3 regions of the Bradyrhizobium ingae genome follow, and region 3 is predicted to be linked to each of the others. Evidence: riboswitches for the same ligand, from Rfam matches in the RefSeq annotation. Region 3 holds a riboswitch; each other region holds the start of a gene.

Region 1 (4,320 bases), on a different contig from region 3:
TCCGACGTGAACAGGCCGTGCAGATAGCTGCCGTGCACGCGTCCGTCGCCGGAGATCGCGCCTTCCGGCGCGCCGTCGAGCGTGGCGAACGGTCGCGCGCGATCCGGCCCATCGGTGCGGCCGATGTGAATTTCATAGGCGTCGATCGGCTCGCTGCTCGCGGCGTGGCGTGCAGTGACGCGGGTGAGCGTCTTTTGCGGCGACATCACCGTCGTCACATCGAGGAGGCCGAGGCCGGCTGTCTCTCCGGCCGGCCCCTCGATGCCCTCGGGATCATCCACGCTGTGCCCGAGCATCTGGTAGCCGCCGCACACGCCGAGCACATGACCGCCGCGGCGGTAATGCGCGAGGAGATCGATATCCCAGCCTTGCGCGCGCAGGAAGGCGAGATCGCCGCGCGTCGATTTCGAGCCGGGGATGATGACGAGGCGCGCGTCGCCCGGGATCGCTTCGCCGGGACGGACCATGACAAGGTCAATGTTTGGCTCCAGCTTGAGCGGGTCGAGATCGTCGAAATTGGCAATCCGCGACAGCGCCAGGAATGCGATCTTGCAACGGCCGGGCTTTCGCGCGTCGCCCAGTCCCAACGCATCCTCGGCCGGCAGTTCGCCAGCGCGCGCGAACCAGGGCAGCACGCCAAAGCCGCGCCAGGCTGTCTTTTCCTGGATCAGCCGGTAGCCATCATCGAACAGCGTGGGATCGCCGCGAAACTTGTTGATGACGAACCCCTGGATCATCGCGGCATCGTCGGGATCAATCACGGTCTTAATGCCGACGAGTTGCGCGATCACGCCGCCGCGGTCGATGTCGCCGACCAGCACGACGGGGACGTCGGCCTTGCGGGCAAAGCCCATATTGGCGATGTCGGCCTTGCGTAGGTTGACCTCGGCCGGGCTGCCGGCGCCTTCGACCAGGACGAGATCGGCGCGCGCCTTGAGGCGTTCGAAACTTTCGAGTACCGCGTCCATCAGCGAAGGTTTCATCGCCGCGTAGTCGCGCGCGCGTGCGGTGGCGATGCGCTTGCCCTGCACGATGATCTGCGCGCCGACATCGGTCTCGGGCTTGAGCAACACGGGATTCATGTCGGTGTGTGGCTCGACGCCGGCCGCGAGCGCCTGGAGCGCCTGGGCGCGGCCGATCTCGCCGCCGTCGATGGTCACCGCCGCGTTGTTCGACATGTTCTGCGGCTTGAAGGGGAGGACGCCCAGGCCGCGGCGCTTTGCGGCGCGCACGAGCCCCGCGACGATGAGCGACTTGCCCACGTCCGAGCCAGCCCCCTGGATCATCAATGCGCGCGCCATCGCAAAAGTCTCAGAACTCGACGCCGGCTTGCGCCTTGATGCCGGAGCGGAACGGATGTTTCACCAGCGTCATCTCGGTGACGAGATCGGCGATCTCGATCAACTCGTCCTTGGCGTTGCGTCCGGTGAGGACGACATGCGTCATCGGCGGCTTCTGCGTCTTCAGGAAATCGACGACCTCGGCGATATCGAGATAGTCATAGCGCAGAGCGATGTTGATCTCGTCGAGCACGACCATGCGCAGGCGTTCGTCCGATATCAGCTCCTTCGCCTTCTCCCAGGCGGCGCGCGCGGCGGCGATGTCGCGGGCGCGGTCCTGCGTCTCCCAGGTAAAGCCTTCACCCATGGCGTGGAACTGGCAGAGGTCGCCAAAGTGCCCCGTGAGCAGCCGCCGCTCGCCAGTATCCCAGGCGCCCTTGATGAACTGGACGACCGCGCAGGGCAGGCCGTGCGCGACACATCGAACGATCATGCCGAAGGCCGAGGAGGATTTCCCCTTGCCAGCGCCGGTGTGGACGATAATCAGTCCCTTTTCACCGCTCTTGGTCGCCATGATCTTGTCGCGGGCGACCTTGATTTTCGCCATTTTCGCAGCATGCCGGGCGTCGGCTTCCTCCGCCGCTGGGGTATCCGATTCAGGCGTCATGGGACGTGGTCCTTCGGCTTGACAAGTGGCGGCCATGGGCAAATGGTGGGCCAGCGTTGGTTCCTGTCCTACGACAGGCGAAGAGGGAATGCGATAGGGCTCGAATCGGCAAGATTCGTGTTCGAAAAGCAGCCGCCCCCGCGACCGTGACCGGAGAGATGCCCGAAGCCACTGATCCCCTGGGATCGGGAAGGCGGGGATCGAAGGGATAAACCCCTGCTCCGCAAGCCGGGAGACCTGCCAGCGCGAATGTTTTGGACCGGCGGACGGGGTGTTCCGCGACGGGGAAACGAACCATCTTTCGCGTGGTTCGTGCGCCTCATCGCCTCCCGCAGATATCCTGGAAGGGGCGATGGCCGTCACACTTCATGTTTGCATCACCTGCCGCGCTGGCCAGACGCTCGGCGAAGGTGAAACCACGCCGGGCGCGCGGCTGCACGCCGCGATCCTCGACGCCGGCGTGCCCGCGGGCGTCAACCTGGTTCCCGTCGAATGCTTGTCGGCGTGCAGCCAGGGCTGCTCGGTGGCGCTCACTGCGCCCGGCCGATGGTCCTATGTCTACGGCCGCCTGTCGGATGCCAATGCGAACGACGTGATCGCAGGCGCTTCGGCTTACGCGGCCGCGCCCGATGGAATCGTGCCATGGCGCAGCCGACCTGAGATCTTCCGCAAGCAATCGCTTGCGCGCATTCCCCCCATTGCCGTCGTGCCGGAGGCCGCCGAATGAACACGCTCGCAAAAGTCCCGGTCACGGTCGTCACGGGCTTTCTGGGATCAGGCAAGACGACGCTGATCCAGCATCTGATCACCAATGCCAACGGCAAGAAGCTCGCGGTGCTCGTCAACGAGTTCGGCAGCCAAGGCGTCGACGGCGAGATCCTGAAATCCTGCGCAGATGCCAATTGTCCGGAGGAAAACATCGTCGAGCTCGCCAACGGCTGCATCTGTTGCACCGTGGCCGACGACTTCATTCCGGCGATGGAGCAACTGCTCGCGCGCCGGGTGAGGCCCGATCACATCCTGATCGAGACATCGGGGCTGGCGCTGCCGAAGCCGCTGCTGAAAGCGTTCGACTGGCCGGAGATCCGCTCGCGCATCACGGTCGACGGCGTGATTGCGCTCGCCGACGCCGAGGCCGTTGCGGCAGGCCGCTTCGCACCGGATCCGGATGCCGTGGAAGCGCAGCGCGCTGCCGATGAGAATCTCGATCATGAGACGCCGCTGTCGGAGGTGTTCGAGGACCAGATCGCCTGCGCCGATATCGTGCTGCTCACCAAGGCCGATCTCGCAGGCGCGGCAGGGCTCGAGGTCGCCAAAGCGGCGATAGCGGCCGAGATGCCGCGCCCCGTGCCGATGCTGCCGGTCGTCGACGGCGCGGTGGACTTACGCGTCATCCTCGGCCTGGAAGCTGCGGCCGAAGACGATCTCGCCGCGCGCCCCTCGCATCATGACGGCGAGGACGAGCACGAGCACAATGATTTCAACTCCGTCGTGATCGATCTGCCCGAGGTCATCGATGTCGAGGCGCTGATCGCCTCGGTGCAGCGGCTGGCGCGCGAGCAGAACGTGCTGCGCGCAAAGGGCTATATTGCGGTCAAGGGCAAACCGATGCGGCTGTTGCTGCAATCGGTCGGCGAGCGCGTGCGGCACCAGTTCGATCAGCCCTGGGGCGTGCGTCCGCGACAATCCAAGCTGGTCGTGATCGGCGAGCATGGCGATATCGACGAGACCGCGATCAAGGCGGGACTTGGTATTCCAGGACTTGATATCTGATGCACGTCGTCTTCCGCGAGAGCCGTGGTCTCGAAGAGACCGCGACGCCAAGGGACATCGGTCAGGACCCGGCCGATCTCGTGGTGCTCTCGTTCTCGGATTCCGATCTCGCCGCGTTCGCTGCCGGCTGGCGGCGAGGGTGCGCCAGCCTGCCGTCGCTGCGGCTCGCCAATCTCGCCGAGCTGCGTCATCCGCTGTCGGTTGATACCTATATCGAGCGGACGCTGTTGCACGCGCGCGGCATTCTGGTGCGCCTGATCGGCGGCGAGTCCTATTGGGCCTATGGGCTCGCGGCCCTTCAGCAACTGGCGAAGGACCGCGGCATCGCGCTTGCCGTGTTGCCGGCGGATGGCCGCGACGATGAGCGGCTGGATGCATTCTCGACCTTGCCGGTCTCGACGCTGAGGCGGTTGAAAGTGCTCTGCGACAAGGGCGGGCCGGTCGCCGCACAAGCCGCGATCGCGCAGCTTGCGCTGGCCTCGGGCCTCTATGCGGGGCCGGTGGTTGGCGAGATCGAGGTCCCCGAGATCGGTTTCTACGAGCCGGGGCGCGGTGTTGTCGGGGCGCTGCCCGATCCCGGCGAAAAACCTCGCGCGCTCG
Region 2 (4,320 bases), on a different contig from region 3:
GGTGCAGCAGGATCATTGCGCCCAGCATGCTATCAGTGCCTCACCACTTGAACGCGGCGGAGATCTCGTAGGTGCGCGGTGCGCCCAGCAGGACCTGATCGGGGTAGAACGGATCGCCCCAGACCGCATAGCGCTTGTCAGTGACGTTGCGCACGCGGAACGTCAGACGCGTCTGCTCGACGGCGGAGAACACCGACTTCGGGATGTCGACGAAAGCGTAGACGTCCGCGATCGTGTAGGCGTTCAGCGTCACGGTGTTCGCATCGGTGTTGTAGCGATCGCCGACGTGACGTCCGACGACGCCGAACTCCACCGGCCATGGTGTAAAGAAGCGATAGGACGCGCCGGCATTGGCGACGATGCGCGGCACATTCGGCGGCGTGTTTCCGGAGAACGAGCCACCGGCGAAATCGTAGTCGGCATAGCGCGCATCGACGTAGGCGATATTGCCCCACAGCCGCATGGCATCCGTCACGCGCACGGCACCGGCGAGCTCAACGCCCTTGGACTCCTGCCGCCCGGCGATATTGAGCTGCATGCCGCCGGCGGCCGCGTAGACGTTCTTGCGCAAGATGTCGTAGGCCGAGAACGACCACTCAGCCCTGTTGTCCCAGAACAGATGCTTGACGCCGGTCTCGTAGGTACGCGAGGTCGTCAGGTCGAGCGGCTGGGTGGGCGCGAGCAGGAAGACGTTGTTGGCCGAGACATCGGCGCCGGTCGCGTACTGGCTGAAGAAGGTCAGGCCGGGCACCGCTTCCCAGGTGTAGCCGATGCGGCCCGTCACCGGCGCCCAGTCTTTCGTGAACGGAAAGCCTGCCTTCTCGAGGCCGCTGACGTTGGTCGAATTGCGGTCGAGCCCTATATGCTCGACGCGGAGACCACCGACCAGCGCAAAGCTGCGCGTCAGCTTCAGCCGGTCCTCGAACGACAGCGCCTCGTTGTTGATCCGCGCCGTTTGCTGCTGAATCGTGAGGGGGCCATAATAGCCACGCACGGGATCGACGAGCGTGACGGAATCGTGGGGAAAGTCGGCGTTGGCCGCGCCGGGTCTGACGAAATCAAGATCGCTTGCGGCAAGCGTTGTGACAAGGCGGTTGTCGAAGCCTGCGATATTCGCATCCCAGGTTAGATCGGTAATGTTGCCAAACAACCGCTGGCTATGTGCAACGTAAAAGCGGCCGCGATCGACTTGGTTCGAAACAGAGTTGAAGGCCTCCACCTCGTTGTTGAACCACGAGCGCTCCGCGCCATAGCCATAGGCTTGGCTCTTCAAGGTCAGGTCCGGCGCGAGCTTGAGTTCGAAGCCGCCGCGCAGCCACACTTCCTGCGCCACATTGCGATTATCGAGAACGTTGTAGTTGGTGTTGAAGGTACGATCGTCGATCGTGATGGGGCCAAGATTGGTCCCGCTGCTCGAGACATAAGTGCCCGAAACGATCCCCGTCGTCGCGTGCGAACCGCTGAAAGCAATCGGCACCAGCGGCGCACCCCAATAGGCCTTCGAGCGGTCCTCCCGGTACTCGATCGCGCCCCAGATCTTGAGATTGTCCGAGATGCGATAGTTGAGCTGGCTAGAGACGTCGAGCGTCTTGGTATTGGTGTCGTCGGCAAAGCCGTTGAGCGAGGAGCGGCTGACGTCGAACCGGTAGTCCAGGCCCTGCACATTGGTGCTGCCACCGGAGCCGTAATAGGTGCGGAACGAGTTCAGCGAGTCGTAGGCGAAGAACGCCTCGTTCTGCACCGGCCCGGTGTGCGGCTGCTTGGTCACGAAATTGATCGCGCCGCCGCTGGCGCCCTCGCCTGACATCAGCGAGGCAGGCCCTTTCAGAAATTCGATCGCCTCAAGATTGGCCGTGTCCATGACGCGGGAGGTCATGTTCTGTGGGCCGATCTTGATGCCGTTGTAGAGGGTGTTGATCTGGCTGTTGGTGAAGCCGCGCATCGAGAAGGCTGAGGGCTCGGCCGGATTGTCTCCGGCAGTAACGCCGACGGCACCCTGAGCGACGTCCGAAACGGTGCGGTAGCCCTGCTCGCGGATCGTCTCTGCCGAGATCACCTCCACGGTCGCGGGCACCTCGCGCGCGGTCAGTCCCAGGCGTGAAGCGCTTGCGGCCACCGCGTTCGTGTTCAGTGGGGTCTGTGTCACGTTCTGAACGGCCTGCTTTTGCGTGGTCGTGGCGGTCGCCGCTCGGTTCGGCGCCGGTCGCCGGGCGCTCCGCTCATCGCGTCTGTTCGGCTTGGCTGGCTTGCGGTTCTGGTCGATCTGGCGAACCTCGACGGGCGGCAATTGCTCGCGGGCTTGCTGCGCAACGGCTGCGGAAACATCGACGAAGATAAACGGGGTGAGAATGCCGGACGCGCGCAGGAATTTGGGCAAATTGCCGGTACGGGCAGAAGACATGGTTCGGGCCTCGGTATGACGTCAGTGGCACGTCACAGCGAACCAAGTCTCAACCTTCAGCGCATTTCCCGCCTCCGGCTAAGCCAAATGTCTGTACTCCCCGACCGACATCTTCGCGTGTGACCACGGCTGACGGCAGGTCTCCTGGCTCGCGGGTCATGACCTCTTCGCCGCCTTCCCGGGACCGAGAGCCCAGTGGCTTGTGACGAAGGATTCTCCGCTTACAGTTGCGGGGGCAGCTACGGCATTGGGGAAACTCCCCGCACCGCATTCCCTTTTCATCCCCGGATGGGGAAACCGTCACGAGCATCTATGATTAAGAGCAAGAGAGAGTCAATGTGGAAGCTGCGGCGTTCTTGTCGCAGCAGCGCAAATATCCTTTGCAAGTATCGTTGGAGACGTTGAATGGAAGGGGACACCTTCCTCTGGCTCGTAAGACACGCCGTTGTCGATGGCATCGCAGGGACGATCCACGCCATGGACGCGCCGGCCGATCTCAGCGACCGGACGCGACTGGACGCTCTGCGACGGCATCTGCCGGCGGGGGCCGCGAGCTACGCGAGCCCGGCCCGGCGGACCCTCGAAACGGCACGCGCGCTCGGGCTTGAGCCGGTCTGCGTGCCCGCCTTCAGCGAGCAGGATTTTGGCGAATGGAGCGGACGACGTCACGATGAACTCGCTGCCGCGGGCGGCGCGGCCTATGCAAAGTTCTGGGCCGATCCGGCCGGCTCGAAGCCCCCAGGCGGCGAAAGCTTTGAAGACCAAATCGCCAAAACGCGCGAAGGCCTTCACCGTATCGAAGGAGGATCAGCGATCCTCATCGTCCATTCCGGCACCATCCGCTCTGCCCTATGCATCGCGCTCGACCTCGCACCACAAGCGGCCCTGCGTTTTGCGATCGATCCGCTCTCGCTCACCCGCATCGACCGGCTGTCGGATGGCTGGCGCGTCGTCTCGGTCAATCAGACGATCGCTTGAGTCTCACGCCGGGCGGTCCGGAACATTGGCCTGCGCGAACGTCGCCATGCCATTGTGCAGAGCGCAAGCAAGCCGCACCAGCGGCAGCGCGATCGCCGCGCCTGATCCCTCCCCGAGCCGGAGATCGAGGCTGACCAGCGGCTGAACGTTCAGGGCACGAAGCACCAGGCGATGCCCCTGCTCCGCCGACTGATGCGATGGCAGCAGGAACGGCTGACATGACGGATTGAGGCGCGCGGCCGCCAGCGCAGCAACCGACACGATGAAGCCGTCGATCAGCGTTGGGATACGCCGCTGCGCGGCCGCGATGATCGCGCCGCAGATCGCCGCGATTTCAAGGCCGCCGACCGTACGCAGGACCTCCTCCGCGGACGCCGCCTTCGTCAGGCCATGCCGCACGAGCGCAGCATCGATCACGCGCGCCTTGTGTGCGCGACCCGCAGCATCGACACCGGTGCCGCTGCCTGCGATTTCGTCGGCGCTCACACCCAGCAGGCTTGCCGCGATCGCTGCCGAGGCCGTGGTGTTGCCGATTCCCATCTCGCCGAGGATGAGGAGATCGGGCTGCTTCGCCGCCGCACGCGCCACCGCGCGCTGCCCGCATTCGAACGCAAATGCCAGTTCCGCCGGCTCAAGCGCGGCTTCCACGCTGAAATCGCGGGTGCCGCAGCGCGGCTTGTCCGCGACGATCCCCGCGACCTCCGACTGCGCCAGTGAGCCGGCGTCGACGACCTCGAGGCTCGAACCCAGTTCACGCGCCAGCACCGAGATCGCGGCACCGCCCGCGGCGAAATTCGACATCATCGCGATCGTGACTTCCTGCGGATAGGCCGATACGCCCTGGGCAACGATGCCGTGATCGCCGGCAAAGATGATGATCGGCACGCGCGCGGCGCGAGGCTCTTCCGTCTCCTGGAGGCCCGCAAGATCAATCGCGACCT
Region 3 (4,320 bases):
ATTTGCGTGTCTTCAAGCCGCAATCTGGATTGATCCAGAGCTGCGAGTCCGACAGCCGCTTCCGGGCCAGCGTGATGAGATCCTTCATCTCGCCCGTCTCCGGGACTCGCGGCGAGTGGATGTCGTAGACGCCGGGTCCGATGTCGTTCGGATATTTGAAGCCGGTGAAGGCGTCTAGCAGCTCCATCTTCGACCGCGACGTCTCGATCGATATGACGTCGGCGTCCATCGCCGCAATCGCGTCGATGATGGCGTTGAACTCCGAGTAGCACATGTGGGTGTGGATCTGAGTGGCATCGACAACGCCGGTCGAGCAGATGCGGAAACTCTCCACGGCCCAGTCGAGATAGGTCTTCCACTCGGAGTGACGCAGCGGCAGACCCTCGCGAAGCGCGGCTTCGTCGATCTGGATCATGGTCGCTCCTGCCTTTTCGAGGTCAGTGACTTCGTCGCGGATCGCGAGCGCGATCTGCCGGCAGGCTTCACTGCGCGGAAGATCGTCGCGGACGAACGACCAGTTCAGGATCGTGACGGGACCCGTGAGCATCGCCTTCATCGGCTTCTTGGTCAGCGACTGCGAATAGCACCACCATTCGACTGTCATCGGCTTCGGCCGCGAGACGTCGCCGAACAGGATCGGCGGACGGACGTAGCGCGAACCGTAGGACTGCACCCAGCCGTACTGGGTGAAGACGAAGCCGGAGAGCTGCTCGCCGAAATACTGCACCATGTCGTTGCGCTCGAACTCGCCGTGGACGAGTACGTCGAGGCCGATTTCTTCCTGCCAGCGCACAGTGCGGGCGGTTTCCTCCCTGAGGAACTGCTCGTACTGGGCGTCGGTCAGCTTACCCTTGGCATGGGCGGCGCGGGCATTGCGGACGTCAGCGGTCTGCGGGAACGAGCCGATCGTCGTCGTCGGGAATGCGGGCAGGCCGAAGCGCTTGCGCTGAACCTCTGCGCGGTTTGCAAAGGCGCTTGTGCGACGGCGCATGGCGTCGTCGATTGCCGCCATGCGCTTGGCAACGGCCGCATCGTGGATCTTCGGCGAGGTCTGGCGGGCTTTCGCGGCCTCATCGGAGGCGGCAAGAGCGTCCGCGGCGACACTCGTGTCACCCGCGAGTGCCTTCGCCAGCGTGGAGAGCTCGGCGATCTTCTGCACGGAGAAGGCAAGCCAGCTCTTCACATCAGGGTCGAGACCCGTCTCGAGCTCGAGATCGATCGGCGTATGCAGCAGCGAGCAGCAGGGGGCGATCTGCATACGGCCCATGCCGAGCTTTGCAATGACCGGCTTGTACCGTTCGACCAGCGCCGACAGGTTGGAACGCCAGACGTTGCGGCCGTCGATGACGCCGAGCGAAATCACGAGGTCCTTGCGGGCACCGGACTCGACCTCGCTGAGCTGCTGAGGCGCGCGGATGAGATCGATGTGCAAACCGGCGACGGGCAGTGCGAGTGCCGTCGACAGATTGTCGCCGATCGCACCGAAATAGGTGGCGAGCATGATCTTGATGCCGGGGACGTCCTTGGCGAAGCGCGCATAGGCACGCTGCAGCGCGTTCTGCTCGGTCTCTTTGAGATCGAGAACCAGGCACGGCTCATCGATCTGGACCCATTCTGCGCCGCGCTTAGCCAGTTCCTGGAGTACCTCGACATAGACCGGCAGCAGGCCGTCGAGCAGCGAGACCGGATCGACGGCCATGTCATGGCTCTTGCCGAGCTTCAGGAAGGTGACGGGACCGACCAGCACCGGGCGGGTCTGATAGCCGAGCGCCTTCGCTTCATCGTATTCCTCGATCACCTTGCGCGAGGAGAGCTTGAAGGTCTGGCCCTTGTGGAATTCCGGGACCATGTAGTGGTAGTTGGTGTCGAACCACTTGGTCATTTCCTGCGCAGTCGCGCCGTGACCGTGATGGGCGTGACCACAGCTTGCATCGTGAGTGTCGCCCTGTGAACCGCGCGCCATCGCGAAATAGGTCTTGAGCGAGACCGGGCCGCCCTTCCAGCCATAGGCGTCGGGGATGGCACCGACCATGACGCTGGTGTCGAGCACCTGGTCGTAGAGCGAGAAATCGTTCGACGGGATGATGGTCGCGCCGAGCGATTTCTGGCGCGCCCAGTTGGCGGCACGAAGCCCGGCTGCGGTTTCGAGAAGCTGTTTCTCGGTGATCTTGCCGGCCCAGAAGCCTTCGAGGGCAAGCTTGAGTTCGCGGCGTGGCCCAATGCGGGGCGTGCCGAGTGTTGCGACAGGAAGTGAAAGAGAAGTCATAGCTTTAACCCCTTGTGGTGGGGGCAAAGGCCATGGCGGACGCAGGCAGTGCAGCCGTGATGCGGCAGCTGCTTGGCGTACCACCGGGACACCCCGCCCGTGGACGATTATGTTGTCGGGGCAGGTCTCCTGGCTCGCGGGTCATCGCCTGCATCCTGGCCTTCCCGAAGCATGCGCTTCAGTGACACTTTTGGATGCGGGCTCACCGCTTACAGTTGCGGGGGCAGCGCCGGCATTGCATCAGTCCGAATGGACCGGGAGCGCACCGGCTTCCCTCTTAGCTCCGGATCAAGTGGGACCCGGAGAACCTCGACATCTCCGATTAGCTGCAACGGTGGGGTTCCGTCAACCTCCCGCCGTTCACTTGCGCTGTGGCATACCGCACGGAACGATTGTCTGGACGATCGAAGAATCCAAAGCTTCGTAATTGTGTAATCCGATCGTCGCGTAGAGTTCCGCGCGCGTCTGCATGCGGTCGACCAGCTTATGCGTGCCGCCATCACGCGCAATTGCAGCATAAAGTTCTGCCTGAGCCTTGTTCGCCACGCGCAGCGACGACACGGGCCAGATTATCATCGCGTAGCCCATCGCCTCGAACTCGGCGGCGGTGAAGAACGGGGTCTTGCCGAATTCGGTCATGTTGGCGAGCAGGGGCACGCCCGGCATGCGCTGGGCAAAGGCGCGGAACATCTCGGCGGTGTTGAGCGCTTCGGGGAAGATCGCATCGGCGCCTGCTTCCATGTAGAGCTTGGCACGCGCAACCGCGCCGTCGAGGCCCTCGCTTGCGGCAGCATCGGTGCGGGCGATGATCACGAGATTGCGGCGGCCCTTCGCGGCGGCAGCAACCTTTGCCGCCATGTCGTTTGCATCCGCAATCTTCTTGTCATTCAGGTGCCCGCACTTCTTCGGCAGGATCTGGTCTTCGAGGTGAAGCGCGGCCGCGCCGGCATCCTCGAACACGCGCGTGGCATGCATGACGTTGAGGGCTTCGCCGTAGCCGGTGTCAGCATCGACGAGAAGGGGCAGGCCCGATGCGCGGACGATCTGGCGGATGAAGAAGGCGACTTCATCCACGGTGATGATGCCGAGATCGGGCAGGCCCATCGAGGCCGTCATGGCTGCGCCCGAGAGGTACAACGCCTCGAAGCCGGCCGCCTTGGCCTGGAGCGCCGCCATGCCGTTGTGAGCGCCGGGAAGCTTCAGGATGCCGGGCTGCTTCAAGAGCTCGCGGAAGCAAAGACCAGCGGGCTCTTGCGGCAGATCGGCGGCGACGAGATAGGGCATCCGTTGTTCCTCAGGCGGCGCGAACCGACGAGCGCGATCCATTGCGTTGTGCAAGCGGCACGAAGGTCAGATTCTCCGGGCCGACGTAGTTCGCCGACGGGCGGATGATCTTGTTGTCGATGCGCTGCTCGATGATATGTGCAGCCCATCCCGACGTGCGAGCGATAACGAACAGCGGCGTGAACATCGCCGTCGGCACGCCCATCATGTGATAGGATACCGCGCTGAACCAGTCGAGATTTGCGAACATCTTCTTGGTTTCCGCCATCACGGCTTCGATCCGGTCGGCGATCTCGAACATCTTCATCGAACCGGCCTCGCGCGACAGGCGGCGCGCGACCTCCTTGATCACCTTGTTACGGGGGTCGGCGATCGTATAGACGGGGTGGCCGAACCCGATCACGACCTCCTTGGCGGCGACGCGGTGGCGGATGTCTGCATCGGCTTCGTCCACGTCACCATAGCGCTTCTGCACCTCGAAGGCGACCTCGTTGGCGCCGCCATGCTTCGGCCCGCGCAGCGCACCGATTCCCCCCGTTATCGCCGAATACATATCGGCGCCGGTGCCGGCGATCGAACGGGCGGTGAAGGTCGAAGCGTTGAATTCGTGCTCCGCGTAGAGGTTGAGCGAAGTGTGCATAGCGCGGATATCGGAGTCCGACGGCTTGCGGCCGTGCAAGAGATGCAGGAAGTGCCCGCCGATGGTGTCATCGTTGGTCTCGACCTCGACACGGCGGCCGTTCTGGGCGAAATGATGCCAGTAGAGCAGC

The links. A riboswitch is a leader RNA that binds a small molecule or an ion and turns the genes downstream of it on or off. The one in region 3 is predicted to bind cobalamin.
Region 1: it holds a riboswitch for cobalamin, as region 3 does, so the genes downstream of both, ACV1FX_RS05990 (DUF1636 family protein) here and metE (5-methyltetrahydropteroyltriglutamate--homocysteine S-methyltransferase) in region 3, are expected to answer to the same signal.
Region 2: it holds a riboswitch for cobalamin, as region 3 does, so the genes downstream of both, ACV1FX_RS06070 (TonB-dependent receptor) here and metE (5-methyltetrahydropteroyltriglutamate--homocysteine S-methyltransferase) in region 3, are expected to answer to the same signal.

The regions. Positions count from the first base shown of each region.
Region 1 covers NZ_JBVUBB010000003.1:207,092-211,411, forward strand. Annotated here, with positions in the region: gene ACV1FX_RS05980 (cobyric acid synthase) at 1-1,301, opposite strand, end outside; gene cobO (cob(I)yrinic acid a,c-diamide adenosyltransferase) at 1,312-1,947, opposite strand; cobalamin riboswitch at 1,988-2,206, shown strand; gene ACV1FX_RS05990 (DUF1636 family protein) at 2,300-2,674, shown strand; gene cobW (cobalamin biosynthesis protein CobW) at 2,671-3,720, shown strand; gene cobN (cobaltochelatase subunit CobN) at 3,720-4,320, shown strand, end outside.
Region 2 covers NZ_JBVUBB010000003.1:223,294-227,613, reverse strand. Annotated here, with positions in the region: gene ACV1FX_RS06075 (PepSY domain-containing protein) at 1-28, opposite strand, end outside; gene ACV1FX_RS06070 (TonB-dependent receptor) at 41-2,401, opposite strand; cobalamin riboswitch at 2,519-2,718, opposite strand; gene ACV1FX_RS06065 (histidine phosphatase family protein) at 2,807-3,379, shown strand; gene cobT (nicotinate-nucleotide--dimethylbenzimidazole phosphoribosyltransferase) at 3,383-4,320, opposite strand, start outside.
Region 3 covers NZ_JBVUBB010000001.1:361,764-366,083, forward strand. Annotated here, with positions in the region: gene metE (5-methyltetrahydropteroyltriglutamate--homocysteine S-methyltransferase) at 1-2,266, opposite strand, end outside; cobalamin riboswitch at 2,369-2,593, opposite strand; gene prpB (methylisocitrate lyase) at 2,627-3,550, opposite strand; gene prpC (bifunctional 2-methylcitrate synthase/citrate synthase) at 3,561-4,320, opposite strand, start outside.